2 regions of the Streptomyces sp. NBC_01197 genome follow, and region 2 is predicted to be linked to the other one. Evidence: riboswitches for the same ligand, from Rfam matches in the RefSeq annotation. Region 2 holds a riboswitch; the other holds the start of a gene.
The links. A riboswitch is a leader RNA that binds a small molecule or an ion and turns the genes downstream of it on or off. The one in region 2 is predicted to bind thiamine pyrophosphate.

Region 1: it holds a riboswitch for thiamine pyrophosphate, as region 2 does, so the genes downstream of both, OG452_RS05090 (purine-cytosine permease family protein) here and thiO (glycine oxidase ThiO) in region 2, are expected to answer to the same signal.

Annotation. Positions count from the first base shown of each region.
Region 1 covers NZ_CP108569.1:1,122,588-1,137,745, forward strand. The annotation lists gene OG452_RS05035 (ABC transporter ATP-binding protein) at 1-563, opposite strand, end outside; gene OG452_RS05040 (ABC transporter permease) at 560-1,603, opposite strand; gene OG452_RS05045 (sensor histidine kinase) at 1,739-2,944, shown strand; gene OG452_RS05050 (response regulator transcription factor) at 2,941-3,585, shown strand; gene OG452_RS05055 (VOC family protein) at 3,554-3,910, opposite strand; gene OG452_RS05060 (DUF5955 family protein) at 3,910-4,218, opposite strand; gene OG452_RS05065 (nucleotidyltransferase family protein) at 4,484-5,053, shown strand; gene aceB (malate synthase A) at 5,267-6,889, shown strand; gene OG452_RS05075 (NCS1 family nucleobase:cation symporter-1) at 7,202-8,770, shown strand; gene OG452_RS05080 (GNAT family N-acetyltransferase) at 8,823-9,425, shown strand; gene OG452_RS05085 (TIGR03086 family metal-binding protein) at 9,455-10,075, shown strand; gene OG452_RS05090 (purine-cytosine permease family protein) at 10,104-11,534, opposite strand; TPP riboswitch at 11,526-11,620, opposite strand; gene OG452_RS05095 (alpha/beta fold hydrolase) at 11,729-12,412, opposite strand; gene OG452_RS05100 (chitosanase) at 12,819-13,583, shown strand; gene OG452_RS05105 (nucleobase:cation symporter-2 family protein) at 13,671-15,158, opposite strand, start outside.
Region 2 covers NZ_CP108569.1:5,819,843-5,835,000, reverse strand. The annotation lists gene OG452_RS26850 (transglutaminase TgpA family protein) at 1-2,030, shown strand, start outside; gene OG452_RS26845 (DUF3040 domain-containing protein) at 2,249-2,641, opposite strand; gene OG452_RS26840 (methyltransferase) at 2,890-3,648, opposite strand; gene OG452_RS26835 (SAV_6107 family HEPN domain-containing protein) at 3,744-4,403, opposite strand; gene OG452_RS26830 (phytoene desaturase family protein) at 4,838-6,277, shown strand; gene OG452_RS26825 (hypothetical protein) at 6,318-7,319, opposite strand; gene metF (methylenetetrahydrofolate reductase [NAD(P)H]) at 7,370-8,287, opposite strand; gene thiE (thiamine phosphate synthase) at 8,472-9,134, opposite strand; gene OG452_RS26810 (Rv2175c family DNA-binding protein) at 9,266-9,631, opposite strand; gene OG452_RS26805 (NAD(P)/FAD-dependent oxidoreductase) at 9,726-10,907, opposite strand; TPP riboswitch at 11,042-11,154, shown strand; gene thiO (glycine oxidase ThiO) at 11,152-12,354, shown strand; gene thiS (sulfur carrier protein ThiS) at 12,357-12,602, shown strand; gene OG452_RS26790 (thiazole synthase) at 12,610-13,404, shown strand; gene pknB (Stk1 family PASTA domain-containing Ser/Thr kinase) at 13,591-15,158, shown strand, end outside.

The DNA of each region.
Region 1 (15,158 bases), 4.7 Mb from region 2:
AGCGTGACCAGCAGGTCCAGCACGCCCGCGCCCCGCTCGTGGTCGAGGGCGCTGGTGGGCTCGTCCACCAGCAGTACCGACGGCTCGTTCATCAGCGCACGCGCGATGTTCACGCGCTGCCGCTGACCGCCGGAGAGCTGGTGCGGGCGACGGCCCGCCTGGTCCGCGAGGCCCACCGCTTCCAGCAACTCCACGGCACGGCCGCGGACTTGGGCAGCGGACCGCCCCGAGAGGTGCGCCATCATCTGGAGCTGCTCGGCGGCGGTCAGCGCCGGAAGCAGATTCGGCTGCTGGAAGACGATCCCGATGCGTTCGCGCCGGAGCGCAGCCTTCGCAGCGCGGCTCAGCGAGGCCGTGTCCGCTCCGTCGACGACCACCCGTCCCCGCTCCGGGGTCACCAGCGTCGCCGCCACCGCCAGCAGGCTGGATTTGCCGGATCCGGACGGTCCGACCACCGCCGTCAGCGACCCGGCCGGAACATCGAGAGTCACCGCGTCCAGCGCGACCACCCGGCCGTCCCCGTCCGGGTAGGTCAGCGTCACATCGTCCAGGGTCAGGGTCATCGTGCGCTCCCGAGAGCGGTCAGCGGGTCGACGGCGGTGATCCGCCGGATGGACAGGGCCGCCCCGAGCACGCCGAGGGCGACGATCACGGCGGCGGGGAGGACGGAGGTCAGCGGGTCGAGCACGAAGGGGACGCTCGCGGGCACGATGGCGCCGACCCCGGCGGCGATGGCGGTGCCCAGCAGCGTCCCGGCCAGCAGCATCAGTACCGCCTGCCCGAGAGCGTCGCGCAGCAGATACGGGGTGGAGGCGCCCAGCGCCTTCAGGACGGCGATGTCGCCGCTGCGCTGGATCGTCCAGACCGTGAAGAACGCGCCTATCACCATGGCCGAGATGACGAAGAGGAAGCCGCGCATCAGCTGCAGCGAGCCGTTCTCCGCCTGGTACGAGGGGAGCGCGCTCAGCGACCCGTCCAGGGTGAGCGTCTTCGTACCGGCCGCCCGGTCCCCCGCGCCGAGGTCCGCCCCGCCGGTGGTGGTCAGGGCCACCACACTGGCGGGCTCGCCCGCGCGGAGCGAGGTCCAAGCGACGGGGGTGTGACTGTACGAGTCGTCCCCTGCGACCGCCGTCACCCTGAACTTCCTGCCCGAGAGCGTGACGGTGTCCCCGGTCGCCACGCGCAGGTCGTCAGCGGCGCCCCTGGACAGCACCACACCGGAGCGCCCGGGCTCCGCGGGCGCCAGACCTGAGCCCGGCCGTACCGCGAACGCGGAGACCGCGGCCGTGCGGCTGCCCGCTTCCGCGTTGCCGGTGCCGATGGCGACCGGCTGCGCGCTCTTCACCCCAGGCTGTGCGGCCCAGCTCCGCCAGGCGCTCTGCGGCAGCAGCGACCCGGTGAAGGAGGCGGACTGCCCCGAGGGCGGTGCGGCGAAGGCCAGGTGGTCGGCGGGCAGCCCGGTGACGGCAGACGTGTTGTCCCTGGCCAGCCCGGCGGTCAGCCCGGACAGCAGTCCGACCAGCAGGGTGATGAGCACGATGACCGTCCCCATCAGGGCGAACCGGCCCCTGGCGAATCTCAGATCTCTCCATGCGACGAACATGTGCCCAACCCTGCTGGCACCGGGGGCGCTTGGGCATCGCGCCACGGATGGCTCCGCACGGATCAAAAGACGGAGCCGGCAATCAAACTTTCGATTGAGGGCGTTCCGGGACGATCCGCCTACGCTGGGAGGATCATGGATCCCCGTGCACTGACCCCCGCGCTGCTCGTCCTGCGGCTCTGCCTCCACCTGCTGATGGCGGGACTGCTGGCGCTGGCCGCGGTGCGGGCGCTCGCCGGTCACGCGGCGAACGCGCCCGCGGTGGTGGCGGCGGCCGTGGTGCTGGGCGCGGTGTACGCGGCGGGCGCGGTCTGGCCTTCGGTACGGACCTCGCGCCGGTCCGCCGCCGTCTGGCTCGGTGTGCTCGGCGTGGCGTGGCTGGGGCTGCTCGTGCTCTCCCCGGACGGGCTGTGGGTGGCGTTCCCGCTGTACTTCCTCCAGCTGCATCTCCTGCCGGTGCGCTGGTCGGTGCCCCTGGTCGTCGTCACGGCGGGCGCGGCCATCGCCGCGTACGTGGGTCACGGGGCGGCGCTGAATCCGGGTGCGTTCATCGGCCCGCTCCTCGGGGCGGCGGTCGCCGTGGCCACCGTCCTCGGCTACCAGGTGCTCTACCGCGAGAGCGAGAGCCGCCGCCGGCTGATCGAGGAGCTGATCTCGACCCGGGCCGAACTCGCCGCAGCCGAACGGACCGCGGGCACGCTCGCCGAGCGCGAGCGGCTCGCCCGGGAGATCCACGACACCCTCGCCCAGGGGCTCTCCTCCATCCAGCTGCTGCTGCGGGCGGCCGGGCGCACCCTGCCCGCCGACGCGCCGGCCGCCGCCCACATCGAACAGGCCAGGCAGGCCGCGCAGGACAACCTGGCCGAGGCCCGCCGCTTCGTACGGGCGCTGTCGCCGCCCGCGCTGGAGCACGGTTCACTGGCGGCCGCGCTCGACCGCCTCTGCACGGGCGGCCCCGGACCGCGCGTCCGCTTCTCCACCAGCGGCACGCCGGTCGCGCTCCCCACACCGTACGAGGTGGCGCTGCTGCGGATCGCGCAGTCGGCGCTCGCCAACACCGTTCAGCACGCCGGGGCTTCCCGCGCCGAGATCACCCTGAGCTTCATGGAGACCGCGGTCGCCCTGGACGTCGTCGACGACGGCTCCGGCTTCGACCCGGTGCTCGCCGGTACCCCGTCCGGTGACGGGGGTTTCGGGCTGCCCGCCATGCGCTCACGCGTCGAGTCACTGGGCGGCACCTTCGCCGTCGAGTCCACACCGGGCCAGGGGACGGCCGTCGCGGTCACGCTGCCGCTGCCCGAATCCGAAGAGATCCCCGTACCCGAAGGGGCGCCCGCATGACGATCCGGCTGCTGCTCGCCGATGACCATCCGGTGGTACGGGCCGGGCTGCGCGCCGTCCTCGACACCGAGCCCGGCTTCCGGGTGGCCGGCGAGGCGGCGACCGCCGAACAGGCCGTGGAGCTGGCCGCTTCGGGAGAGTTCGACGTGGTCCTGATGGATCTCCAGTTCGGCGCGGGCATGCACGGCGCGGAGGCCACGGCCGCCATCGCCGCCGTCGAGGGGGCGCCGCGGGTCCTGGTGCTGACTACGTACGACACGGACGCGGACATCCTGGCCGCGGTGGAGGCCGGTGCGAGCGGCTATCTGCTGAAAGACGCGCCGCCCGAGGAGCTGGCCGCCGCTGTGCGGACGGCGGCGGCGGGCCGCTCGGCGCTGGCGCCCGCCGTCGCGCACCGGCTGATGGACCGGATGCGCGCACCGGGCGAGTCGCTCACCCGCCGGGAGCTGGAGGTGCTGCAGCTGGTCGGGGACGGTCTGTCGAACCAGCAGATCAGCAAGGTGCTGTTCCTCAGCCAGGCGACGGTGAAGTCCCATCTGGTGCACATCTACGCCAAGCTGGGTGTGGACTCCCGTACTTCGGCGGTGGCCGTGGCCTCGGCGCGGCGGCTCATCCGTCGCGCCGGTGGCTCAGCACATTGACCACCTTGCCGTTCGGATCGCGTACGAAGAAGCGGCGTACGCCCCACTCCTCGTCCCGCGGCGGGTGCACGATCTCCGCCCCCGAGGCCAGCACCGCCGCGTGCACCGCGTCCACGTCGTCCACCTCGATGGAGAGGTCGGGCTGCACGGCTGCGCTCGCGTCGTGCGTGGTGAGGGTGATCTGCGCGGTGGGGTTGACGGACGAGGCGAGCGTCATGACCCAGCCCTGGTTCATGACCTCGCCGAGCCCGAGCAGACCGTAGAAGTCCCGGCTCTCCGCCATGGCGTGCGTCGTGATGTCCGGCACCACCCTGCGGACGGACATCAGGAGGCCGATCCGAACAGCTCCACCGCGTTCCGCACCTCCGAGAGCGAGACCGCGAGTGCGCTGACCGAGCCGATCGCCCCCGCGACCAGCAGCAACGAGCGACGCAGCCGCAGGATTTCCGGCACCCCGCTCCGGGCCATCTCCTCCAGGGCCGCCAGTTCGTCCTCGGCGATGGCACGGTCGGGGAACTGGGCCGGGTGAGCGGCCAGTTCACGGCGGAGCCGGGAGACGGAGGCGCTCAGCTCCGACACTCTCGGGTCCTCGCCGATGCCCGTTACGCGTTTCTGCCCCGCACTTCGCAACAAAGTTCCCCCCTCGCACAACTCTGTGCCGGTCATTCCCTACGGTTGGTCGACCGTGTGGCGCTGGTCGTACACCGCGGGTCACGAGTCAGTTAACGCCACCGCTCGTCGTTCTCGCCACTCCAGGGCGGGAATTCAGCCGGACGAGGTGGCGTCCATGAAGTATCCAGTCCTGATGCGATACGAAGGCGGAACCGAAGTGAACAACACGGGCACGGATACCTTCCTGCCGGGACCTTCCCGGACGGCCGGACCGGTGGTCGCCGGGCTGCTGCTCGCAGCGGGCGGCGGCCGGCGGCTCGGCGGACGCCCCAAGGCCCTGCTCGAACACCGCGGCCGGCCGCTGGTCGAGCAAGCGGTCCGGGTGCTGCGCGAGGGGGGCTGCGGTCCGGTGCATGTCGTACTGGGTGCTGCCGCGGACGACGTACGGAAGCGGGCCGAGCTGTCCGGCTGCGTGCTCGCCGACAACCCCCGGTGGGAGGAGGGCATGGGATCGTCGCTGCGCGCCGGACTCGCGTCGGTGGCCGGGTCGGGTGCGGACGCCGCCCTCGTCCTGCTGGTGGACCAGCCGGGAATCGGGGCGGCGGCGGTGGCCCGGGTACGGGAAGCGGGCGGCTCCGCGACGAGCCTGGTGGCCGCCTCGTACAAGGGGAAGCGCGGCCACCCGGTCCTCTTCGGCGCCGACCGCTGGGCGGACATCGCGGCGACGGCGGTCGGCGACCGCGGGGCCCGCAGCTACCTCAGGGCCCACCAGGAGGCCATCACGCTGGTGGAGTGCTCCGATATCGCCGATGAGTACGACATCGACACCGTCGAAGACCTGTTCCACTTGGAGTGACCGAGCTGGCACTCTGCGCCGAAATCTGTCGATCCGGAGAATCTCGACGTCAACATACGTTGAACTTCCACCATGAGGAAACTAGTATCCACACGTCAGAAGCGCTCCGTGCCCCACAGAGCGCCTGCGACCGTACCGCGACCCCTTGGCACTCCGTGCCACCATGAGAGTCCTGCGGCCGTCAAGTACCGCCCGCTGAAGGAGTGACAGCTCATGTCCGCACCAGCGCCGTCTCCGCTGGCCATCGTCGATGCCGAGCCCCTGCCCCGGCAGGACGAGGTCCTCACCGATGCGGCCCTGGCCTTCGTGGCCGAGCTGCACCGGCGGTTCACCCACCGCCGTGATGAGCTGCTCGTCCGCCGCGCTGAGCGCCGTGCCGAGATCGCCCGGACGTCCTCGCTCGATTTCCTCCCGGAGACCGCGAGCATCCGTAACGACGACAGCTGGAAGGTCGCGCCGGCCCCGGCCGCGCTGAACGACCGCCGCGTCGAGATCACCGGCCCGACCGACCGCAAGATGACCATCAACGCCCTGAACTCGGGCGCCAGGGTCTGGCTCGCAGATTTCGAGGACGCGTCCGCCCCCACCTGGGAGAACGTTGTCACAGGCCAGCTCAATCTGACCGACGCCTACGAACGCCGGATCGACTTCACGGACCCGAAGTCCGGCAAGTCGTACGCTCTGAAGCCCGCCGCCGACCTCGCGACCGTCGTGATGCGCCCGCGCGGCTGGCACCTCGACGAGCGCCACCTCGTGCTGGACGACCGCCCCGTCCCGGGCGCGCTGGTCGACTTCGGCCTGTACTTCTTCCACAACGCCAAGCGCCTCATCGAGCTCGGCAAGGGCCCGTACTTCTACCTCCCGAAGACCGAGTCCCACCTGGAGGCACGCCTCTGGAACGAGATCTTCGTCTTCGCGCAGGACTACGTCGGCATCCCGCAGGGCACCGTCCGCGCGACCGTCCTGATCGAGACGATCACGGCGGCGTACGAGATGGAGGAGATCCTCTACGAGCTGCGCGACCACGCGTCCGGGCTGAACGCGGGGCGCTGGGACTACCTGTTCTCCATCGTCAAGAACTTCCGCGACGGCGGCTCCAAGTTCGTTCTGCCGGACCGGAATCTGGTCACGATGACGGCGCCGTTCATGCGCGCGTACACCGAGCTGCTGGTCCGCACCTGCCACAAGCGCGGCGCACACGCCATCGGTGGCATGGCCGCCTTCATCCCCTCCCGGCGTGACGCCGAGGTCAACAAGGTGGCCTTCGAGAAGGTCAAGGCGGACAAGGACCGCGAGGCCGCCGACGGCTTCGACGGCTCCTGGGTCGCCCACCCGGACCTGGTGCCGATCGCCATGAAGTCGTTCGACGCGGTCCTCGGCGAGAACCCGAACCAGAAGCAGCGCCTGCGCGAGGACGTCGCGGTGGCACCGGGCGATCTCATCGCGATCGACTCCCTGGACGCCAAGCCGACGTACGAGGGCCTGGTCAACGCGGTCCAGGTCGGCATCCGCTACATCGAGGCGTGGCTGCGCGGTATGGGGGCGGTGGCCATCTTCAACCTGATGGAGGACGCCGCGACGGCGGAGATCTCCCGCTCGCAGATCTGGCAGTGGATCAACGCGAACGTGGTCTTCGAGAACGGCGAACACGCGACGGCCGAGCTGGCGCGGAAGATCGCGGCGGACGAGCTGGCCGCGATCGAGAAGGAGATCGGCGAGGAGTCGTTCGCCGCGGGCAAGTGGCGGCAGGCGCACGACCTCCTGCTGACGGTGTCCCTGGACGCCGACTACGCGGACTTCCTCACCCTGCCCGCGTACGAGCAGCTGGGGAGCTGAGGCGCCACCGCCGACCGCGCGAGACCGATCGCGCGACCCGCTTGATCGCTGGGGCTGCCCCGGAGCCGCATGGCTCCGGGGCAGCCCCATTTGTTTTTCGGGCTGTCCCGTCCAGCACCGGAACCCGTGCCTCCGGATATGCCCCGATCCCACCCTCCACGGCCGCCTTCCACCGCACCCACCAGGCATGTTGAAGAAACCCACAATCTATTGACAGTGCACTTGGACGAACCTAACCTTGCCGCATCCCGATATTTAGATTCCACATAGTGGAATTTCCTCAGAATGAGTGGCCCGGTGATGAGTGCAGACATGCCTGTGGAACCGCCCCGAGCAACGCCCTCCCTGGATACCACCGCCATCGCCACTGATGCCCACGACGGTCCCCTGGCTCCGTCCGACGGCGGCGACCGGCCGTCATCGGCTCGTGCCACGCCCCCGCTGAGCCCCCGGCTGTACAACAACGACCTGGCGCCCACCGAGGTCCACGGGCGCCGCTGGGGCAGCTACAACATCTTCACCCTGTGGGCCAACGACGTGCACAGCCTGGGCAACTACACGTTCGCCACAGGCCTGTTCGCCCTCGGGCTCGGTGCCTGGCAGGTGCTGCTCGCTCTCGCGATCGGCGCGGCGCTGCTCTTCGGGATACTCAACCTGTCCGGGTACATGGGCCAGAAGACCGGCATCCCGTTCCCGGTCATGAGCCGTATCAGCTTCGGTGTCCGGGGCGCCCAGATCCCGGCTCTCATCCGCGGCGCCGTCGCCATCGCGTGGTTCGGCATCCAGACGTATCTCGCGTCCCATGTGCTGAACGTCCTGCTGATCACGCTGCACCACCCGCTCGTCCATCTGACCGAGAACTCCTTCCTCGGCCTGTCGACCCTCGGCTGGATCTCCTTCGGGTTCCTGTGGTGCGTCCAGATCGGCATTCTGATGTACGGCATCGAAATGGTGCGGAAGTACGAGGCGTTGGCGGGCCCGGTCATCCTGTTCACGCTGTCCGCGCTCGCCGTCTGGATGTTCTGGAAGGCGGGCGGCTCCATCGCGCTGTCCAGCAACCACCCGCTGACCGGCGGGAAGATGTGGCACGAGATCTTCGCGGGAGCGTCGCTCTGGGTCGCCGTCTACGGCACGTTCGCGCTGAACTTCTGCGACTTCACCCGGTCCTGTACGAGCAGGAAGTCGATCACGATCGGCAACTTCTGCGGCATCCCCGTCAACATCATGCTCTTCGGGACCATCGCGGTCGTGCTGGCCGGGGCGCAGTTCCGGATCAACGGGCATGTCATCAACAGCCCGGCGGATGTCGTGCAGGCCATCCCCAGCACCTGGTTCCTGGCGCTCGCCAGTCTGGCGTTGATCGTTCTCACCGTCGCGGTGAACCTCATGGCCAACTTCGTGGCCCCGGCCTACGCGCTGGCCAATCTCTTCCCCAAGCGCCTCGACTTCAGGCGGGCCGGCATCGTCAGCGGCGTGATCGGCGTCGTCATCCTGCCGTGGAACCTCTACAACAACCCGACCGTCGTCAACTACTTCCTGGGCGGCCTCGGCGCGTTCCTCGGCCCGCTGTTCGGCGTGATCATCGCCGACTACTGGCTGATCAGGAAGGGCCGGGTCAATGTGCCGGAGCTGTACACGATGGACGCCTCCGCCGCGTACCACTACACACGCGGCGTCAACCTGCGCGCCATCGCCGCCTTCGCCCCGGCGGCCGTCGCTGCCATCGTCTGCGCCCTTGTGCCGCTGTTCTCCGCCGTCGCACCGTTCGCCTGGTTCACCGGGGCCGGAATCGCCGCCGCGGTGTATCTCTGCGTCTCGGAGCGGAACGGCAACCACCAGGACGTTCCCGGCGCGTCCATAGCCGTTCCGAGCGTGCACTGAGACGGGTACGGCGCCCGGGGGTGTCCCGCCCCGGCCCCTGTACCGTCGGCGGATGACAGTGATCACCACAGAACGCCTCCGGCTGCGCCCGCTCACCGGGGCCGACACCGACTGGTGGGTACGGCTGCACGCCGACGAGGAGGTCAACTCGTACGTCGGCGCCTACACCCGGGCGCGGGCCGCGGCTCGTCTGCGCGCCATCGAGCAGCAGTGGGCCGAGCGGGGGCACGGTCTGTGCGCGGTCGAGCTGAGGAGCACCGGGGAGACCATCGGGCGCTCCGGCCTGAACTGGTGGGAGCAGTTCGACGAGACCGAGATCGGCTGGACCTTCGCCCGTGCGCACTGGGGCCGCGGCTATGCCACGGAAGCTGCCCGGTCCGTTCTCGCGTGGGGCTTCGGGCCGCTGGGGCTCCAGCAGATCACCGCCATGATCCACCGCGACAACGCAGCGTCGGGCGCGGTCGCCCGGCGCCTCGGTTTCTCACCCCTGCGCGAGGACGTCGTACTCGGGCGCCCCTGCACCGTCCATGCCCTGGTCCTGGAGGACTTCATCTCCGCCGGGGACAGGACACCGCCTCCCGGTCCCCCGCCGGTCGCTCCCCGCCCGACCGGGCAGGATGCCGGGGAGTCCGAGGGATTTCCCGGCGACCGATGAGTTCTCGTACCGGGTCCGGTCTGAAGGGTATGGACACGGATACGCACACCGACGCACCCAAGGAACCCGACAGCGCTCTGCCCGACATGGAGCCCCCGGCCCGGTACATGGCGAAGCTCGCCGACGCCGTCACCGACGCACAGCTGGGTGGTCCCACACCCTGCCCGGACTTCGCGGTCCGGGACCTGCTCGCCCACATCTCCGGACTGACGGTGGCGTTCTGCTCCGCGGCCCGGAAGGAATTCGGGCCCAACACCGACACGGCCCCGGGCACCGGCCCGAGCCCCGAACTCGCCGCGGACTGGCGGACGGCCCTGCCCCGCCGGCTGGAGGAGCTGATCGCGGCCTGGCACTCCCCCGCCGCGTGGGAAGGCGACACCAGGGCGGGCGGATTCACCTTCCCCGCCACGGTCGCCGGACGGATCGCGCTGAACGAGCTGGTCGTGCACGGCTGGGACCTGGCCCGCTCGACCGGACAGCGGTACGCGCCCGATCCGGCGAGCCTCGGCGTCTCGTACGCGCTGCTCGCCCCGGCGGACAGCCCGGCGCGCGAGCCTGCCTTCGGGCCGGCTGTCGAGGTGCCGCAGGACGCGCCGTTCCTCGACCGGGTGATCGGGCTCAGCGGCCGCAGCCCGGAGTGGAAGCCTTAGGGTCGTACGTTTGCGTCATACCGGGCTGTCAAAGCCGGTCTTCAGGGCCGGAGCGAGCAGACGCGGCGGTCCGGTAGCGGCGCAGCCTGAGGGGTGCGTAGACGACGAGCGCGGTGAGGAAGGCCGCGTAGTAGGCGAGGTCGGCGCCGTGCAGTGCGGCAGCCACCGGACCTGTGTAGAGGCCCGTGTTCATGAACGGAACCGCTGCGGCGAAGGCGGCGCAGAACGCCACCAGAGCGGGCCGGCCGGACCGCGAACGGACGCTCTCCGCTGTGGGGTCGACCGCTTCACCCGCTCGGGCCCGGGCGAACCAGTCGACGGCGACGACGGCGACGAAGCCGGGGATCCAGTAGCCGACGAAGAGCAGTACGTTCTGGAAGCGGGCGGCCGTGTCAGCGGCATGCATCCACAGCACCAGCGGGAAACCGAGTACGGCGGCGAGAGCGGCCGCGAACGGACGGGGGATGCGCAGACCGATGGTCTGCAGAGCCAGCGAGCCGCTGTAGTCGTTCATGGCATTGCTGCACAGAGCGGCCAGCGCCACAGCCAGCAGCCCGAAGGCGCCGAGCAGGCCACCGCCCAGCAGCCTGTCGACACCCCGGGCGGTCTGATCGGTGAAGACGGAGGCCCCCCACAACCCGAGCGCCTGGACGGCCACGAAGGAGACGCTGACGCCGAGAAGCGTGTAGCAGAACATGCGCGGGCGGGAGGTGTCCTGCGGCAGGTAGCGGCTGAAGTCGCTGGCGTACGGAGCCCACGACAGCGCCAGACTGAGAGCGATGGTGCTGGTCAGTATGAACGCGCCTACGCGGTCGGCGCCGTGGGCGCTGCCGACGGCCGCGGGGTGGACACTGTGCGGGAGCCTGAAGGCCAGGGCGACGAAAGCGGCGGCGAGTACGAAGGTCATCAGCTTCTGCAGCCGGTGGATCGCTTCGTAACCCAGTACTCCGAGGGACCCCTGTCCCACCATCATCACCAGCACACCCAGCCAGAACGGCCAGCCGCAGAGCCTGGCCAGCGCGTCCCCGCCGAACAGCCCGATGAGCGCGTCCCAGGCCACCGACGAAAGCCACTGCAGCAGACCGGGAACCGTGACGGACCGGCCGAACGCGAGCCGGGCCAACGGCAGCTGACCTGCCCCGGTGCGGCTGCCCCAGGTTCCGAGGTACGCGGTGGGAACAGCTCCCACCAAGGTGCCCAGCACGACGGCCAGCAGGGCGGTCGGCAGGTCAAGACCGAGCGCGATACCGACGGTGCCGGTGAACACCCCGGTCATGGTCAGATTCGGGGCGAACCACACGGTGAACAGCCGGCCCGGGCCGCCGTAGCGGTGCTGCCCGGGCACCGGCGCGATCCCGCGAGCCTCGATCCGCAAGTCGCCGGGCTCGGCGGGCATCCGGCCGTCGAAGACGGACCGCGGACCGGTGGCCGTGCTGCTGGGAGCAGGTGGCAATGACATGAGCGACATCCCTCCGCCAGTACTAACTGGTTCAGGTTCGGCGGGTGTGATCTCAGCCCCTGGGCGGGGCACCCCGTGTCCGGTACGACTGCAAGACTAACGGGCAGCGCCACGCTGTCCGTGGCGAGGGTGGGTGGCTGCGGGCGCCGGCCAGGGCTCTGTCGTCACCACGCCGAACACCCGCACCCCGCCGCTCAGCTGGTGAAGAAGTCGCTGACCGCGGCCGAGAACTGTCCGGGCTGCAGGGCGTGCACGGTGTGGCCGACCGGGATCGTGATCGTCCGGCAGTCGGGAATTTCCGCTGCCATGTCGGGGATCCGGTCCTGCGGCATGGAGCTGTCGGGGCCGCCGGTCACGAGCAGAGTCGGGGCGACGATCTCGCCGAGCCGCTCGGCCCACTCCGGAGCGGGCTTCCGGATCTCGTTCTTGATGGCGGGCACCACGTTCCAGTCGTAGTCGACCGGGGCTTCGGGGCGCTGCGGTTCGGCCACCTCCCTGGGGTACGGGGGCGGAGTCTCCTCCAGGACGAGCCGCTCCACCCGGTCCGCGTGCTCCTGGGCGAGCAGATAGGCGACGACTCCGCCCATGGAGTGGCCGACGACTCCGACCCGGTCCAGTTCCAGTTCGTCCAGGAAGCCCAGTACGTCGTCGCGCATCAGCTCGAACGAGTACTCGTCCGGCCAGTCGCTCTCCCCGTGTCCCCGCAGGTCGAGGGCGTACACCCGCCACTCGCTGCCGAGCGCCCGGCCGGTCTCCTCCCAGGTCGCGGACGAGCCGCCGAGACCGTGCAGCAGCACCACCGGCGCGCCGAAGGGGTCGCCCCAGGTGCGGTACGCGAGCCGTACGTCGCCGACATCGACTACAGAGTGATCGTCCATACCGCAGACGCTACCGCGCCCAGGCCGGTGCCTCGGCCGCCGTGGCGCCAGGGTGTCACCCGATGGCATGGAGTCACATTCGGGCAAAATAGGCCTTGGAACCCTCAGTCATCCCGGTTCAACCCGGTGAGTCAGCGATCGGGAATGATCCATGTCCTGCCCAATTCGCTCAACTCCTTTCTCCCCAAGGGGTGTACGGCCTCCTGGGCAGCTGATAGGAAAGCTTCCTAACAGAACATCGACGCTTGAAACTCCCCTTGGAGGACCGGTGAACGCCCCCCACCGCACCACCGCTGGACGCAGCAAGAGGATCATCACGCGCACCGTGCTCGGGCTGGCCCTGGTGGCCGTACCGGCCACCGCGTACGCGGCCAACGCCCCTGCGGACCACGTGAGTTTGCGCAGCATGCAGCAGAACACCCGGCACGGCACGTCCCACAGCGTGCAACGCGCGGTCTCCGCGACCGGGCTCGACGACCCGGCGAAGAAGGAGATCGCCATGAAACTGGTCTCCAGCGCCGAGAACTCCTCGCTGGACTGGAAGGCCCAGTACAAGTACATCGAGGACATAGGAGACGGCCGCGGTTACACCGCCGGCATCATCGGGTTCTGCTCGGGCACCGGCGACATGCTGGACCTGGTGAAGCTGTACACCGACCGGGAGCCGGGCAACCCGCTCGCCAAGTACCTCCCCGCGCTGGAGAAGGTCAACGGCAGCGACTCGCACTCGGGCCTCGGCTCGGCCTTCGAGAGCGCCTGGAGGACCGCGGCCAAGGACACCGCGTTCCAGACCGCGCAGAACGACGAGCGCGACCGGGTGTACTTCAACCCTGCGGTCAAGCAGGGCAAGGCGGACGGCATCGGGGTCCTGGGCCAGTTCGCGTACTACGACGCCATCGTCATGCACGGTGACGGCGACGACAAGACCAGCTTCAGCTCCATCCGCAGGAGGGCGCTGGCCAAGGCCAAGACCCCGGCCCAGGGCGGCAACGAGACCACGTACCTCAACGCCTTCCTCGACGCCCGCGTGTGGGCGATGCAGCAGGAGGAGGCCCACAGCGACACCAGCCGGGTCGACACCGAGCAGCGCGTCTTCCTGAAGAACGGCAATCTCGACCTGCACACGCCGCTCAAGTGGAAGGTCTACGGGGACCCGTACAGCATCAGCTGACCGGTCCGCGCACAACCGCGGGGCGCGTTCCGCACCAGTGGTGCGGTCCACGCCCCGCATGTCATGTCTCGGTCAGTCACACCACTGTCAGTGGAGTGCGGCTGCCGCCTTGGCGACAGCCTGCTGTGTCGCGTTGTCGTCGACAGTGGGCTCGCCCACCGTCTCCGGGGTCCCGTCGCTCTTCCTTCGCCCCAGGTGGTTGAAGGCCAGGTTGAGCACGATGGCCACCACACACCCGGTGGAAATGCCCGAGTCGAGCACCACCAGGACGTTCTTCGGGAACGCGTGGTAGAAGTCCGGCGCCGCGATCGGGATCAGCCCGATGCCCAGCGAGGTGGCGACGATCAGGGCGTTCTCGCCCTTCTCCATGGCCGCACCCGCCAGCGTCTGGATACCGCTGGCCGCGACCGAGCCGAAGAGCACGATCCCGGCACCGCCCAGCACCGGCAGCGGTACGAGCGCGATCGCCGCCGCGGCCATCGGACAGAGGCCGAGCAGGATCAGGATTCCGCCGCCGGTCGCCACGACGTACCGGCTGCGCACCTTGGTCATCGCCACCAGGCCGATGTTCTGTGCGAAGGCGCTCGCCATGAAGCTGTTGAAGAACGGGCTGATCAGGCTGGAGACCGTGTCGGCGCGCAGTCCCCCCTCGATGGTCCGCTCGTCGGCGGGCCGGCCCACCACCTTGCCGAGCGCCAGCATGTCGGCGGTCGACTCGGTCATACAGACGAGCATCACGATGCACATCGAGATGATCGCGGAGATCTCGAACTGCGGGGCGCCGAAGTGGAAGGGCGTCGGGAACCCGACCGGGTCGGCGTTGCGCATCGCGTCGAAGCTGGTCATGCCCATCGGTATGGCGACGACCGTACCGACCACCAGACCCAGCAGGATGGCGATCTGCTGGAGGAAGCCGCGGAGCAGTTTCCGCAGGGCCAGGACGATCAACAGGGTGAGGGCGGCCATGCCGATGTTCTTCATCGAGCCGTAGCCCGCGGCCCCCTGTGTCCCCTGCGACCAGCCGAAGGCGACCGGCAGCAGCGAGACCCCGATGAGGGTGATGACGGTGCCGGTGACGACCGGCGGGAAGAACCGGAGCAACTTGCTGAAGTACGGGGCGAGTATGAACCCCAGCACGCTCGCCACGATGATCGCGCCGAAGATCACGGCGATGCCCTCGTGTCCGCGGCCCTTGCCGATGGCGATCATCGGGCTGACACCGCCGAACGAGACACCGTTGACGAACGGCAGCCGGGAACCGACCCGCCAGAACCCGAGGGTCTGGAACAGGGTGGCGATGCCCGCGGTGAACAGGGCCGCCCCGACGAGGAAGGCGGTCTCCTTGGCGGTGAGCCCCACGGCGGGGCCCACGATCATCGGCGGGGCGACAACTCCCGCGTACATGGCGGCCACATGCTGAAGGCCACTGCTGAACATCTTGAAGGGCGGAAGGATTTCGTCGACCGGGTGCTTCGCAGCGGTCTCTCCCTGTTCCGCTGAGATGGTGCCGGGGTCCTCGGAGGTCGCTCCGGGGGCTCCGGTTGATTCGGTGTCGGCGGCTGTTTCTGCTGCATC
Region 2 (15,158 bases):
TGGACGCGCTGGCGGTGACGTTCCGCAGCTCCGCGCCGGCCGGACTGCCGCTGCTCGCGCTGTACTCGGTGGCGGCCGGCATCTCGCAGAACAGCGCGGCCTGGCTGTGGTTCCTGCTCGCCGCGTCCGGCTATCTGCTGCTCCTGCTGGCCGAGAGCAAGGAGAGGCTCTCCCAGTGGGGACGCGTGTTCGGCGGCTCGCCGGGCGGGAGCGGAGGAGCCGGTTCCGCGAAAGGTACGGGCGGCCCGTCGGCGCCGGTCCGCACCGGGCGTCGCATCGGGATGGCCGCGCTGGGGTTCGCCCTGGTGGTCCCGGCCGCGCTGCCCGCGATGGACACCGGGCTGCTCGGAGGTGCGGGCGCGGGCACCGGCCCGGGGAGCGGCGGCGGGACCATCTCCGCGGTCAACCCGCTGGTCTCGTTGCAGAACAGCCTCACCCAGTCCGACGACCGCGAGGTGCTGCGCTACCGCACCAACGCGGCCGACACCGACGGGATGTATCTGCGGATCGTCTCGCTCGACCGGTTCGACGGCACCGCGTGGAAGTCGTCGGAGCGCCGGATCAAGGACGTTCCGAAGGAACTGCCGAGACCGGAGGGGCTCGGCTCCGATGTGGGCACCACCGAGGTCAGGACCAATATCTCGGCGGCCGGCTGGTACGCCCAGAACTGGCTGCCGCTCCCCTACCCGGCGACGAAGGTGGACATCAAGGGCCGCTGGCGCTTCGAGCCGACCGGCCGGACACTCGTCGGCGACCGCGGTCAGACCACCCGCGGTGTGGAGTACGGCGTGGACAGCCTGGTCGTCCAGCCGACGCCGGAGCAGCTGGCCTCTGCCCCGCCGCCGCCCGCCGCGCTGCTGCGGGAGTACACGGAAGTGCCGGGCTCGCTGCCCGGCGTGGTGAAGTCCACGGCGGAGCAGGTGACGGAGGGTGCCACGAACGACTACCAGCGTGCGGTCAGACTGCAGGACTGGTTCGCGTCGGAGGGCGGCTTCACCTATGACACTCAGGTGCAGTCGGGCACCGGTACCGACGCCATCGCGCGTTTCCTGAAGCAGAAGCAGGGCTTCTGCGTCCATTTCGCCTTCACGATGGCGGCGATGGCCAGGACGCTGCACATCCCGGCCAGGGTCGCGGTGGGCTTCACCCCGGGCACCTCACAGCCTGACGGCACGATGTCGGTCGGGCTGCGCGACGCGCACGCCTGGCCCGAGCTGTATTTCGAGGGGGTTGGCTGGACGCGCTTCGAGCCGACTCCCACCCGTGGGTCCGTGCCCTCCTACACCCAGGCCGACACCTCGTCCGGCGGTCCGGCCTCTCCGGCGCAGCCGGAGTCCACGTCATCGTCGGCTCCGGATGCGACCCCGTCCGCGACGTCCGCCTGTCCGCCGCAGCTGCGCAAGCTCAGCGGGTGCGGGGCAGCGGCCCAGAGCGGCGGAGTGCCGCCGGCCGGCCGGGGAACCGGCCTGGCCACGAAGGTGGGCCTGGGGGCGGCGGTGCTGTTGGTGGCCCTGCTGCTCCTGCTGCCGATGCTCTGGCGGACCAGGGCGCGGGCCCGGCGGCTGGGGTCCGGCGGGCGGGGCCCCGGGTCTGCCGGAGCGCCGGCAGCGGAGCGGATGCTGTCGGCCTGGCGGGAGATCACCGATTCGGCGTGGGACTACGGGGTCCAGCCCGACGACTCGCTGACCCCGCGCAAGTCGGCCGACCGGATTGTACGGGAGGGCAGGCTGGCGGGTCCGGCCGCCGACGCGGTGCACCGGGCCGCGCACGCGGTGGAGCAGGTGCTGTACGCGCCCCGCGCCGGTGAGGTGAGCGGTCTCACCGACGATGTCCTGCTGGTCCGGGCCGCGCTGCGGACCGGTGCGGGCCGGATGGCACGGGTCCGTGCGGTGCTGGCGCCGCCCTCGTCCGTACGGGTGGTGTGGGAGATCTCCCGGCGCCGGGAACGTGCGGCGGACCGCTGGGGCCGCCGCCGTGCGGGGCTGGACCGGTGGCTGGCAAATCTGCGGCCCTCCCGGCAGCGCGGCTGAGCCGCGCTCAGGGGCTGGTGGGGCCGGCCGGGTCGGCCGCAACACTGCGGGCATATGCCGCAACTGACGTATGTACCTGCGCATGACCGGCATGTCACGACTAGCATATGTCATGGCCGGCGTATGCCCTGGTCGGCGTATGTCATGGCTGAGGGGCGACCGCTTCCGGCTTCCGGGCGGTCGCCCCTCAGTTGCTGATTCATAGGTGACAGTCCGGGTCAGTGGCCCTGTTCGTCGCGGCGACGCTGCCACCGCTCCTCGATGCGGTTCATCACCGAACGGTGTCTCCTGGCCGGCCGGCCCGGGGCCGCGGCTCCGGCCTGTTGCTGTTCGCCGGGCTTGGGCGCTTTGCGCCATCCGGTGATCGCGAGCAGCGCGCAGCCGAGCATGACGAGGAACCCCACCACACTGATCCAGATCTGCCGAGCGACCATTCCTGCCATGAGGAGGGCGATACCCACCAGAAAGCCAGCGATCGCCTGGTACACCCGGCGACGGGTGTACGTACGCAGCCCGCTTCCCTCAAGCGCTGTCGCGAACTTGGGATCTTCGGCGTACAGCGCTCGCTCCATCTGCTCGAGCATGCGCTGCTCGTGCTCCGAGAGCGGCACGGAGTCCTCCTACTCGTCGGTCGCGGGGTACGACCGTGATGCGGCCCTTCCAGAATAGGCAGGGATTCGCCCCCGTGAAACCCGCCCTCTACGCCAATTCACCATCCGGGCCGCCATGCAGGCACAGCTGCCGGGGCGTGCATTCCCCGACGGCCGGACCGTCATGCCGGATGGTTACCCCGATCATACGGGGACTAGCCCCCGTATGGGTGGCCTGTGTGTCAGGACGTGCGTGACCGCACTGCTGATCAGCCCTGCTTCTCGCCCAGGACGTGCAGCTGGGTGGCGACCGAGTGGAAGGCGGGCAGCTCTGCCGCGGCCGCCTCCAGCTTCAGCAGGGCCTCCAGCGCCCCCGGCTCGGTGTCGACCAGGACCCCGGGAACGAGGTCGGCGAAGACCCGGACCCCGTGCACCGCGCCGACCCGCACACCGGCCGTGGCGACCAGTCCGGTGAGCTGTTCCGCGGTGAAGCGCCGGGGCACCGGGTCGCCGTCGCCCCAGCGCCCCGCCGGGTCCGCCAGCGCCTGCCTGGCTTCGCTGAAGTGCCCGGCCAGCGCCCGGGCCAGGACGGCGCCGCCGAGTCCGGCGGCGAGCAGGCTGAGCGCACCGGAGGGGCGGAGCGCGTCCACGGCGTTCCTGATGCCCTCGGCCGGGTCCTCCACGTATTCGAGGACGCCGTGGCAGAGCACCGCGTCGTAACCGCCCCGCTCCACCACGTCGAACAGGCCGAGCACATCGCCCTGCACCCCGTGCACCCGGTCCGCGACCCCGGCCTCGGCGGCCCTGCGCTCCAGGCCGAAGAGCGCGTTGGGGCTCGGGTCCACCACGGTGACCCGGTGACCGAGGAGGGCGACGGGCACCGCGAAGTTGCCGGTGCCGCCGCCGGTGTCCAGCACATCCAGGGCGGACCGGCCGGTCGCTTCGGCCCGGCTGTCGAGGGCGTCCTTGAGTACGTCCCACACCACGGCGGTACGAAGGGAGGCGCGGGGGCGCGGCTGGTCCGACACGGCGGTTGACTCCTCGGCGCGGTGCCGCCGCGGACGGCGGGCCGTAGACAGCAAAGACTGGTTCCCACCCTATTGCCTTGGGAAGGTCCCCCTGGTCACCCCGCCTGGGGGCTCTCGTCCCCGGGCTGCGGCAGCACCGGCTGGAGTACCAGCAGCCGCTCGACCAGGCGCAGGAACATGGCCGCGTCGCGCAGCAGATCGTCGGCGTCACGGCTGCCCGCCGCGCCGGGTATGCCTGCCTCGGCCCTGGCCCTGCGGCCGGCTCCGGAGGCGAAGAGGGCGCTCCACTCGGTCAGCTCGGGTGCGAGCTCCGGCAGCAGCTCCCAGGCCGTGCGGATGGCGTTCCGCCGGCGGGCGCCGCCCGCCCTCCGGCGCGGGACGTCCTCGGGCCTGGCCCGCGAGGCGAGGACCGCGGCAGCGGTGCGCAGCGCGGCGAGGTGGGCCGTCGCGTACCGCTCGTTGGGCGCTTCGAGACCGGCGGCCTCGTCCAGTCCGGCACGGGCCTGGGCCAGCAGGTCGAGTGCGGCAGCGGGCGCCGTCGTTCGCCGGGCGACCGGGTGGATGTCGCTCGCGGGGCCGGCCTGCGGAGGCACGGCGGGCGGGGCCGGGGAAGCGGGCGTGAAGAGAGCCGGTGACGCGGGCTTGGCGGAGCGGGACGGATCGGGCGACGCGGCGAGTGAGGGGGCGGGGACAAGTGAAGGGGCAGGGGCGGTGACACGGTGCCGGTGCGCTGGTGCGGCGTTCGAGCTGGCCATGACGGAACCTCCTGTCGTCGTGTGACGGCACTGTGGCCGTCTGTGCCCATCGTGCGGGCTACCACTGACAATCGGCTCTGACCTGGGGCTTCACAGACTTCGCAGGCTCCACGGACTTCGCGGACTTCGCGGACTTCACCGAGAAAGAACGCCGCCCGTCCCGGTCCGGTCTCCCGGCCGGGACGGGCGGCGCTTCCCCCGTACTCCCCCGCTGTACTCCCCCGTACATTCCGTACTCGTCAGGGGAGCCGCGCCGTTCCGCCGCCCCGTGTCGGCAGTGCCGGCGCTGCGCCCCTTCCGTGCCCCACACTCTGCCGTCTTCGCAGGTGGGGGGCCATCCGCGTAATTACTCATCTCTGCCTCTAGGTACGGATACTCAGACGTGTGTGCGGTACCCCACGGGGGCGCGCAGGGGCACCGATAAAGTTCCTGCCATGGCACGGATTGCGGTGATCGGCGCCGGGATGGGCGCCATGGCGGCTGCCGCCCGGCTGGCTGTGGCAGGCCACCAGGTGACGGTGTACGAACGTACGGCGACCCACGGCGGGGCGGTGGGCCGCTTCGCACGCGACGGCTTCGCCTTCGACACCGGGCCCGGACTGCTCCAGCTGCCCGCCGTCTACCGCGACTTGTTCGTGAAGACGGGCCGTGAACCGCTGGAACAGTGCGTGGAACTCGTGCAGGTGGACCCGGCGTCCCGGCATCTCTTCGCCGACGGGACCGGCGTCCTGCTGCCGAACGCCTCACGCGCCGGGACCGTCGCGGCCCTGGACGCGGCGCTGGGCGGCGGGGCGGGCGCCCGCTGGGGTGCGTTCCTCGACCGGGCGCGGGAGACCTGGGACAGGACCAGGCGCCCGCTCCTCGAAGAGCCGCTGCCTGCCGATTCCGCCCCGCTCGGCCACGATCCGTACCCGGCGCTCAGGACCGGGCTGCTGCGCCGCAGCACGTCCACGCTCGGCGGGATCGGCAGCAGGGAACTGCGGGATCCGAGGCTGGCGGCCCTGCTGGCGAGCTATGCGCTGTCCTACGGTTTCGATCCGCTGACCGCGCCGGCGTCGGCGGCCGTCCTGCCGTACATGGAGCAGACCTTCGGCAACTGGTACGTACGCGGGGGGATGCGGGCGCTGGCGGACGCGGTGTACGAGCGGTGCCTGGCGCGGAGGGTCGAGTTCGTGTTCTCGGCCGAGGTCACGGACGTACGCGAGAAGGACGGCCGGGCCTGCGGTCTTCAGCTGGCCGACGGGCGCGTCATCGATGCCGACCATGTGGTCGCGGGCGCCCCGTTGCCTCCGGTCCAGCGGCGGCCGCACCGGGAGACGGACATGCGGACCGGCCGGTTCGTGGTCTGCCTCGCGCTGCGCGGGGGCCGGGAAGCGGACGCCGTCCACCGGACCGTGGTGCACCGGACGGAGAGCGCCCTGCCGATGGTCACGGTGCTGCGCCCGGACGATCCGGCGCTGGTCCCCGGCCCGGGCCACGAGGCCCTCACGCTGACGGTCACGGTCCCGGTCGTCGACGGGACCGTCGGCGGCGCGGAGGAGTGGGCCACCGGCGAGCACGCCGCGGCGTTCGCCGACCGGGTGGTGGCCGCCGCGGAGGCGGCCGTGCCCGGGCTGCGCGAGCGCGTGCTGTGGCGCGAAGTACGGACCCCCGCCGACACGCTGCGGGAAACCGGTTCGTCCGAGGTGCCGGGGCCGGCCCTGGCCGGCGCGGGAGGACAGCTGCTGCCCGCCCCCAACCGGTCACCGCTGCCCGGCCTCTGTCTGGCGGGCGGCTGGTCGCACCCCGGCGGCGGGCTCGCCCACGCGGGCATGTCCGGGGCGCTGGCCGCCGGGCTGATCGTCGAGGGCGAGGGGTTCCGCGGCTCGCAGTGAGCCGCCCCGGGTCACCGCGTCCCGGTGGCGCCGCCGGCTCTCAGTACCGCTGCTGCTCGTTGTAGCCGTTGTAGCCGCTCTGATACGGCTGCTGCCCCGAGTGCTCGGGTTGCTCGGGGTACTCCTCGTACTGCGGGGTGTGCGGTGCGCCGTACGCCGGTTCGTTGTCGCGCTGCTGCGGGACCCAGACCCCGCCGGGCGGGGTGTCGTTGGCGTACGGATCGGTGTACTGCTGCTGGCCTCCGTAGGAAGCTCCGTACTGACCGGCTCCGATGTACGGGTCCGAGTAGGCCGGGTACTGCTGCTGCTCGCCGCCGTAGCCGTACTGGCCGTCGTACGACTCGGCGTTCCGGTCGTAGCCGGAGCCGTACTGCGCCGCGGTCCCGTACACCGTGTCGCTGTATATGCCGTACTGGCCGGTGTCGTCGGGCATCGGCTGCGGGGCGTAGACGCCGGCGGCCATGGGCTCGGGGGCCTGCGGCTCCGGGAAGGTGCCGGGGTCCGCGGTGTGCGGCGGGTAGGAGGATCCGTCGTAGCCGGTTCCGTCGTCCGTCCCGAAGCCGCTGCCGCCGTACGCGGGCTGCTCGTAGCCGTCGTGTTCGTGGCCGTCGCCGTGCTGCGCGAACGCGAAGGCGTCGTGGCCGCCCTGCTCTGCGCCGTCCAGCTGGTACTGGCCGTCCGACTGGTCCTGGCCGGGCTGCTGCTCGTACTCCAGGTCCGGGACTTCGAGTACCGGCTCCTTCGCCGGGCTCCCGCCGCGCGCCCTGCGCCGCTTGTTCTCCCGGGGGGCGCCCTTTATGGCCCAGCCGGTCGAGAAGCCGCGCCGGAAGGAGAGCGTTACGTACAACTGGCCGACGGCGAACGCGATGGCCCCGACCACGATCACCGGCACGGAGTGCAGCAGCACACCGACGACCACGCCGAGGAATCCGGCGAAGGCGAGCAGACGCCAGCGCAGCCGGGCCTTGTACTGGAGGAGCACTTCGCCCAGCAGCCACAGCGCGACGAATCCGAATCCGACATAGAGGACCGTCCAGCCCATGTACGCCCCTCTCTGCGGCCACCGCCCCGTGCGGGGGGCGGGTGTGCCGGTCAGGACTGCTTGTGCAGTCCGAGATTCTCGTAGATTTCGAGGGTCGCTGTGGAGTTGTTCAGCGTGATGAAGTGCAGCCCGGGAACATCCTCGGAGAGCAGCTTCGCGCAGAACTCCGTAGCGAACTCGATGCCAATGGAGCGTACAGCGGCCGGGTCGTCCTTGACGGCGTGGATGCGTTCTTTCAGGCCTGCCGGGAAGTGCGCGTTGCTGAGCTGGGCGAATCGGTCCAACTGCCGCACATTGGTGATCGGCATGACTTCCGGAATGACCGGGGTGTCGCAGCCTGCGGCGACGACCCGGTCACGCATCCGCAGATAGTCCTCCGGGTCGAAGAACATCTGGGTGATCGCGTAGTCGGCACCGGCCCGGCACTTGTCGGTGAAGTGCCGGATGTCGCTCTCCCAGTTCTCCGAGCGCGGGTGCATCTCGGGGAAGGCCGCGACGCCGACGCAGAAGTCGCCGGACTCCTTGATCAGCCGGACCAGGTCGGCGGCGTACATGACGCCTTCCGGGTGCTTGATCCACTCGCCCATCGGGTCACCGGGCGGGTCGCCGCGTACGGCCAGGATGTTGCGGATTCCGGCGTCCGCGTACTGGCCGATGATGTTGCGGAGCTGGGCGACGGAGTGGTCGACGGCCGTGAGGTGCGCGACCGGGGTGAGCGTGGTGTCCGACGCGATCTGCTCGGTGGCCCTGACCGTGCCCGCACGCGACGAACCGCCCGCGCCATAGGTCACGGAGACGAAGCTGGGTGCCACCGCCTCGACACGGCGCAGCGCGTTCCAGAGGTTCCGCTCGCCCTTCTCGGTCTTGGGCGCCCAGAACTCGAAGGAGTACAGCGTCCTGCCGGTCGCGAGCAGCTCACGCACGGTCGGGGCGTGGTCGGTTCTGGTGGATGAGGTGCCGAAGGCCATACGGGCAGATTAGTCAGGGCTTGCCAGTCCCCCAACCAGGCCCGGACCATATGTCCGATTTGCGGGATACTTGTCCACCCATCGGACACTCCCGGTGCCCCGGAGCCGCCGAGTCCGCTGCCAGGCCCGCTCCTCCTGCCGGCTCCCGCCCCCTTCTCCTGACGGACCTCCCGCGCCGGGTCTCCTACCGGACTTCCTCCCCGGTACGGGCCCGGACCCGGGCGGCGAGACCGGCGGCGGCAGCGGCCGGGTCGTCCGCCTCGGTGATCGCGCGGACGACCACGACGCGGCGCGCTCCCGCGTCCAGCACCTCGTCCAGGTTGCCCGCGTCGATCCCGCCGATCGCGAACCAGGGGCGAGAGGTGGTGAGCGCCGCCGCGTACCGCACGAGGCCGAGCCCCGGTGCGTACCGTCCCGGCTTGGTCGGGGTGGGCCAGCAGGGCCCGGTGCAGAAGTAGTCCACGCCCGGCTCGGCGGCGGCCGCGTCCACCTCGGACTCGGCGTGTGCCGAGCGGCCGATGAGCACATCGGGGCCGAGCAGCGCACGGGCCGCGGGGACCGGCAGGTCGCCCTGGCCCAGGTGCAGCACGTCGGACGCGATGGCGTGCGCGACATCCGCCCGGTCGTTCACCGCGAGCAGCTTGCCGTGCCTGCGGCAGGCGTCGGCGAAGACCTGGAGGTGGTCGAGCTCCTCGGCCGCCTCCAGGCCCTTGTCCCGGAGCTGGACGATGTCCACGCCGTTGGCCAGGACCGCGTCCAGGAACTCGGGCAGGTCGCCCTGGCGCCTGCGCGCGTCCGTGCAGAGGTACAGGCGGGCATCGGACAGCGGTGCGGGTGCGGTGGACATCGGGCGTTCCCCCCATGGGCGGCGACGGACTGCCGGGCCGTTGGAACAGCTGGGCAGCCGGACAGCGATGGACCGCGGGGTACGGCCCGGGACGGGCCCGGTCCGTACACCGCGAGGTGATCACACTCTGCTCAGAGGGCGAGCGCCTGGGCCCGGCGCTTCACCTCCGTCCCGCGATTCTCGCTCAACGCCTGCGCGGGCGTGCCGGGCAGGGTCTCGTCGGGGGTGAAGAGCCACTCCAGCATCTCCTCGTCGCTGAAGCCGTCGTCCCGCAGGAGCGTCAGGGTCCCGGAGAGGCCCTTGACCACTTTGGTGCCGTCGATGAAGGCGGCGGGCACCTGGAGCGCCCTGTTCTCACCACGGCGTACGGCAATCAGCTTGCCGTCCTTGACCAGCTGGCGTACGCGGGTCACCTCGACGTCGAACATCTCGGCGATATCGGGGAGGTGCAGCCAGGCGGGGATGAGAGCATCGGTTTTTGCGTCAATCTCGGTCACGGGACAAGCCTGCCATCCCGCACTGACAGCCGATACCCGGACTCAGCCCTTCAGGGCCGAGGCGTACTCACACCTGCTCAAGGCCGGCGCACGTTCAGGGCCGGCTCGCCTCCGGGCGGACGGCCGACTTGAGCGGTACGGCGGGATCCGCAGCGCGGACCGGGTCCACCGGGGCACCCGACTTGATGAGCTTCCGGCCCTGGGCCAGGTCCCGGGGCCTGCCGACGGCGAGTACCGCGACCAGCCGCTCCTCCCGCAGCCAGCACACCGACCAGGCCGGACCCGACGGGTCGCCGCGCCGGATCAGCGTGTCGGCGGCGGCGTGGTGGCCCGCGTACTGGACGAAGCGGCCGAACTGCTCGGACCAGAAGTACGGCACCGGGTCGTAGATCTGCGGCGTCTCGCCGATCACGTCCGCCGCGACCGTGCGCGGCCCCTGGAGGGCGTTGTCCCAGTGGTGGATCAGCAGCCGCTCGCCGTACCGGCGGGAGGGGAAGGACGCGCAGTCGCCGACCGCGTACACATCGGCGACCGAGGTACGCAGCCGCTCGTCGGCCGTGACCGAGCCGTCTGCGCCCAGCGCGATGCCGGAGCCGGTCAGCCAGCCGGTCGCGGGCCTGGCCCCGATGCCGACGAGGACGGCCCCGGCCGGCAGCCGCCGCCCGGATTCCAGCACCACGGCGCCCGGCTCGACCCGGGCCACGCGCGCGTGGGTGACGAGTTCGGTGCCGCTGTCGGCGTACCAGTCGGCCATGGGCGCCGCGATCTCGGCCGGCAGCGCCCCGACGAGGGGCCGCCCGGCCGCCTCCACGACCGTCACCGCGCAGCCCGCCTCGCGGGCGGCCGTGGCGAACTCGGCGCCGATCCAGCCCGCGCCGACCACCACCACGTCCCGGCGGTCGGCGAGGACGGCCCGCAGCCGCCCCGCGTCGTCGAGCGTGCGCAGCAGATGGACGTCGGGGACCCCCTCGCTGCCGGGCAGTGCGACCGGACGGGCACCGGTGGCGAGGACCAGCGACCCGTACGGGACGGGACCGCGGGCGGTGTCCAGCTCCCGGTCGTGCGGGCGTACGCCGGTCACCTCGCACCCCAGCAGCAACTCGACCCCGAGCGCGCCGAAGTCGACGTCGAAGGCGGAGCCCTCGGCCTTGCCGAGCAGCACGGCCTTGGAGAGCGGCGGTCTGTCGTACGGCTGGTGGGGTTCCTCACCGATCAGCGTGACGGGTCCGGTGAAGCCCTGGTCCCGCAGGGCGACAGCGGTCTGCACTCCGGCCATGCCCGCACCGGCGATGACGACGTTCCTCGGCTCGCTCACCCGATCACCTTAAGCAGCTGACACACCGTCAGGACAGGGGGTCGTCCCGGGACGCCTTACGGACCTGCGGGGGCCGGGGTTAGGCTGGCCGTGCTTGAACCACTCGCGGGAGTCCGGGCGTACCGGGCTGAGAGGGAGGCTGGACGGCCTCCGACCGTACGAACCTGATCCGGATCATGCCGGCGAAGGGAGGGGCTGGACGCCCATGCACGCACACCACACCAACCATCAGGCGCACCGCGCCGACAACTCGGACACGCTGCCGGACGTACTGGTCGTCGGGGGCGGGATCATCGGTCTCGTCACCGCCTGGCGGTCGGCGCAGCGCGGACTGCGCACGGCGGTCGTCGACCCGCAGCCGGGCGGCGGGGCCGCCCAGGTCGCGGCCGGCATGCTGGCCGCCGTCACGGAACTCCATTACGGCGAGCAGGTCCTGCTCGGCCTGAACCTGGAGTCCGCCCGCCGCTACCCGGCGTTCGCCGCGGAGCTGGAGGAGGCGTCGGGACAGGATCTCGGCTACCGCTCCTGCGGCACCCTCGCCGTGGCGCTCGACCTCGACGACCGGGAGCATCTGCGGGAGTTGCACGCACTTCAGCGCCGTTCGGGTCTGGAGTCCGAGTGGCTCACGGGGCGCGAGTGCAGGCGCCTCGAACCGATGCTCGCGCCGGGCGTACGCGGCGGACTGCGGGTGGACGGCGACCACCAGGTCGACCCGCGGCGGCTGGCGAAGGCGCTGGTCACCGCGTGCGAGCGGGCCGGAGTCCTCTTCCACCGCGGCTGGGTCGAGCGGCTGACGGTGGAACGCGGCCGGGCCACCGGTGTGGTGCTGGCCGACGGCGTCGCGCTCGGCGCCGGCCAGGTGGTGCTGGCGGCCGGCAGCCGCAGCGGACAGCTCGCGGGCGTACCGGACTCGGTGCTTCCGCCCGTACGCCCGGTCAAGGGGCAGGTACTGCGGCTGACGGTGCCACGGGTGTACGCGCCGTTCCTCAGCCGGACCGTCCGCGCGGTCGTCCGGGGCAGCCATCTCTATCTGGTTCCGCGCGAGAACGGCGAACTCGTGATCGGCGCGACCAGCGAGGAGCTGGGCTGGGACACCACGGTCACCGCGGGCGGGGTGTACGAACTGCTCCGGGACGCCCATGAGCTGGTGCCCGGCATCACCGAACTCCCGCTCACCGAGACGTGCGCGGGGCTGCGTCCCGCGTCGCCCGACAACGCGCCGCTGCTCGGCCCGACCGCGCTGCCCGGCCTCCTGCTGGCCACCGGCCACTACCGCAACGGCGTACTGCTCACCCCCGTCACCGGCGATGTGATGGCCGAACTGCTCACCACCGGGGAGCTGCCCGCAGAAGCCCGCGCCTTCACTCCCCGGCGCTTCTCCCCCGTAGGACAGGAACAGCCCGCATGAACATGCCGCCCACGCCCACGAACGTGCCGCCGTCGGCTGCCCCGCCGGTCGGTGTGTCGGTCAACGGCGAGCCCCGCACGGTCGCGCCGGGCACCACCCTCGACGTGCTGGTCACCGGCCTCACCAGCGCTCCTTCGGGGGTCGCCGCCGCGGTCAACGAGACCGTCGTACCGCGCGGCCTCTGGCCCCGCACCCCGCTCGGCGACGGCGACCGCGTCGAGATCCTCACCGCCGTCCAAGGAGGCTGACCCGGACATGGCAGACGATTCCCTCACCATCGCGGACACCGTCTTCTCCTCCCGGCTGATCATGGGGACCGGCGGTGCGCCGAGCCTCGATGTGCTGGAGAGGTCCCTGATCGAGTCGGGCACCGAACTCACGACGGTCGCGATGCGCCGCCTGGATCCCACCGTGCAGGGCTCGGTCCTCTCGGTGCTCGAGAAGCTCGCCATCAAGGTGCTGCCTAACACCGCCGGCTGCTTCACGGCGGGCGAGGCGGTCCTGACCGCCCGCCTGGCCCGCGAGGCGCTGGGCACGAACTGGATCAAACTGGAGGTCGTGGCGGACGAGCACACCCTGCTGCCCGACCCGGTGGAGCTGCTCGACGCCGCCGAGACACTGGTCGACGACGGCTTCACGGTCCTGCCCTACACGAACGACGATCCGGTGCTGGCCCGGCGGCTCGAGGAGGCGGGCTGCGCGGCGATCATGCCGCTCGGCTCCCCCATCGGCTCGGGGCTCGGCATCCGCAACCCGCACAACTTCCAGCTGATCGTGGAGCGGGCCGGCGTGCCGGTGATCCTCGACGCGGGGGCCGGTACGGCATCGGACGCGGCGCTGGCGATGGAGCTCGGGTGCGCGGCCGTGATGCTGGCATCCGCGGTGACGCGCGCGCAGGAGCCGGAGCTGATGGCGTCGGCGATGCGCCGGGGCGTGGAGGCGGGCCGGCTCGCCTACCGGGCGGGCCGGATCCCCCGGAGGCACTTCGCCCGGGCGTCGTCACCGGAGGAGGGCCGCGCGGCCCTCGATCCGGAGCGGCCCGCCTTCTGAGGGGCGCACGGCCCCCGGCCGGAGCGGCCCGCCTGCCAGGGCCTCCCGCTCGGAGCGGGCTGGGGCGGCGGGGGGATGTGATGCCTTTCCCCCCGCCCCTGCCCCCTGTCACAGCTCGGCTTCAGTAGCGGCCGATTCACCAGGACCGCTTAGGCCCTGTCAGCGCCGACTCGTACACTCGCCAGCGTGGATACGACGCTTGGTGACCCGCAAGCCCCGCTCGTCGGGCAGCTGCTCGACGGCCGCTACCGGGTGGACGCGTGCATCGCCGTCGGTGGCATGGCCACGGTCTACCGGGCCGTCGACACCCGTCTCGACCGGGTGGTCGCCCTCAAGGTGATGCACCCGGCGCTGGCGGTCGACGCCACGTTCGTGGAGCGGTTCATCCGCGAGGCCAAGTCCGTCGCCCGCCTCGACCACCCCAATGTGGTCGGCATGTTCGACCAGGGCGCGGACGGCGCGCATGTCTACCTGGCGATGGAGTACGTCGCCGGGTGCACGCTGCGCGACGTCCTGCGCGAGCGGGGCGCGCTGTGTCCCCGCGCCGCCCTGGACATCCTGGAGCCGGTGCTGGCCGCACTCGGCGCAGCGCACCGGGCCGGGTTCGTCCACCGCGACATGAAGCCGGAGAACGTACTGATCGGGGACGACGGCCGGGTCAAGGTCGCCGACTTCGGCCTGGTCCGGGCCGTGGACACCGAGACGAACAGCACCGGCACCATCCTGGGCACCGTCTCCTATCTGGCGCCCGAGCAGATCGAGCAGGGCACGGCCGACACCCGGGCGGATGTGTACGCCTGCGGCGTGGTGCTGTACGAGATGCTGACCGGCGCCAAACCGCACAGCGGCGACACCGCGGCCCAGGTCCTCTACCAGCACCTCAACGAAGGCGTGCCCACGCCGTCCGCCGCCGTACCGGGGCTCGCCGCCAGGCTGGACGACCTGGTGTCGAGCGCCACCGCCCGGCGTCCCGATGACCGGCCGCACGGCGCCGTGGCGCTGCTCGGCCAGGTCCGTACGGCCCGCGCCGCACTGAGCGGTGCCGAGCTGGACGCCGTACCGCCGCAGGCACTCCCGGCCGGGCCCGTGGGCGCCGGGGCGGACTCGTCCGAGGACCGTACGGACGTGATCCGGCGCCCGCTGCCCGCCGCGGGGATCAACCGGACCAGCCGTCTGGTGATGCCCGCCGCGGAGGAGCCCGAGCCCGACCGGCAGCACGTGCGCCGCGGCCGGCGGGCCCGCCGGGGTCTGGTCGCGTCGGTCGTCGCCGTCCTGCTGGTGCTGGGGGTCGGAGCCGGTGTCTGGTACATCAACTCGGGCCAGTTCACCCGGGTTCCCTCACTCCTCGGCCAGCCCGAGAAGACCGCGAAGTCGCGGCTGTCGGCCGCCGGTCTCGACGTGAAGAGGACCGAACACAAATTCAGTGACACCTATGACCGCGGCCAGGTCATGAGCAGCAGTCCGGCGTCGGGCGCCCGCATCCGGGACAACGACGCGGTGTCCCTGGTCGTCTCGCGCGGGCCCGAGATCGTCCGGGTGCCCCGCGTCGAGGGTGAGCCGCTCGCCCGGGCCAGGAAGGATCTGGCGAAGGCCGCACTGGCGTCCGGCATGGTCACCAAGGAGTTCAGCGACGACATCGACCGCGGCAAGGTGATCCGTACGGACCCGGCGTCCGGCACCCGCCGGCACGCCGGCTCCGCGATCGCCCTGGTCGTCTCGGAGGGCGCCCCGGTCGACGTACCGGATGTCACGGG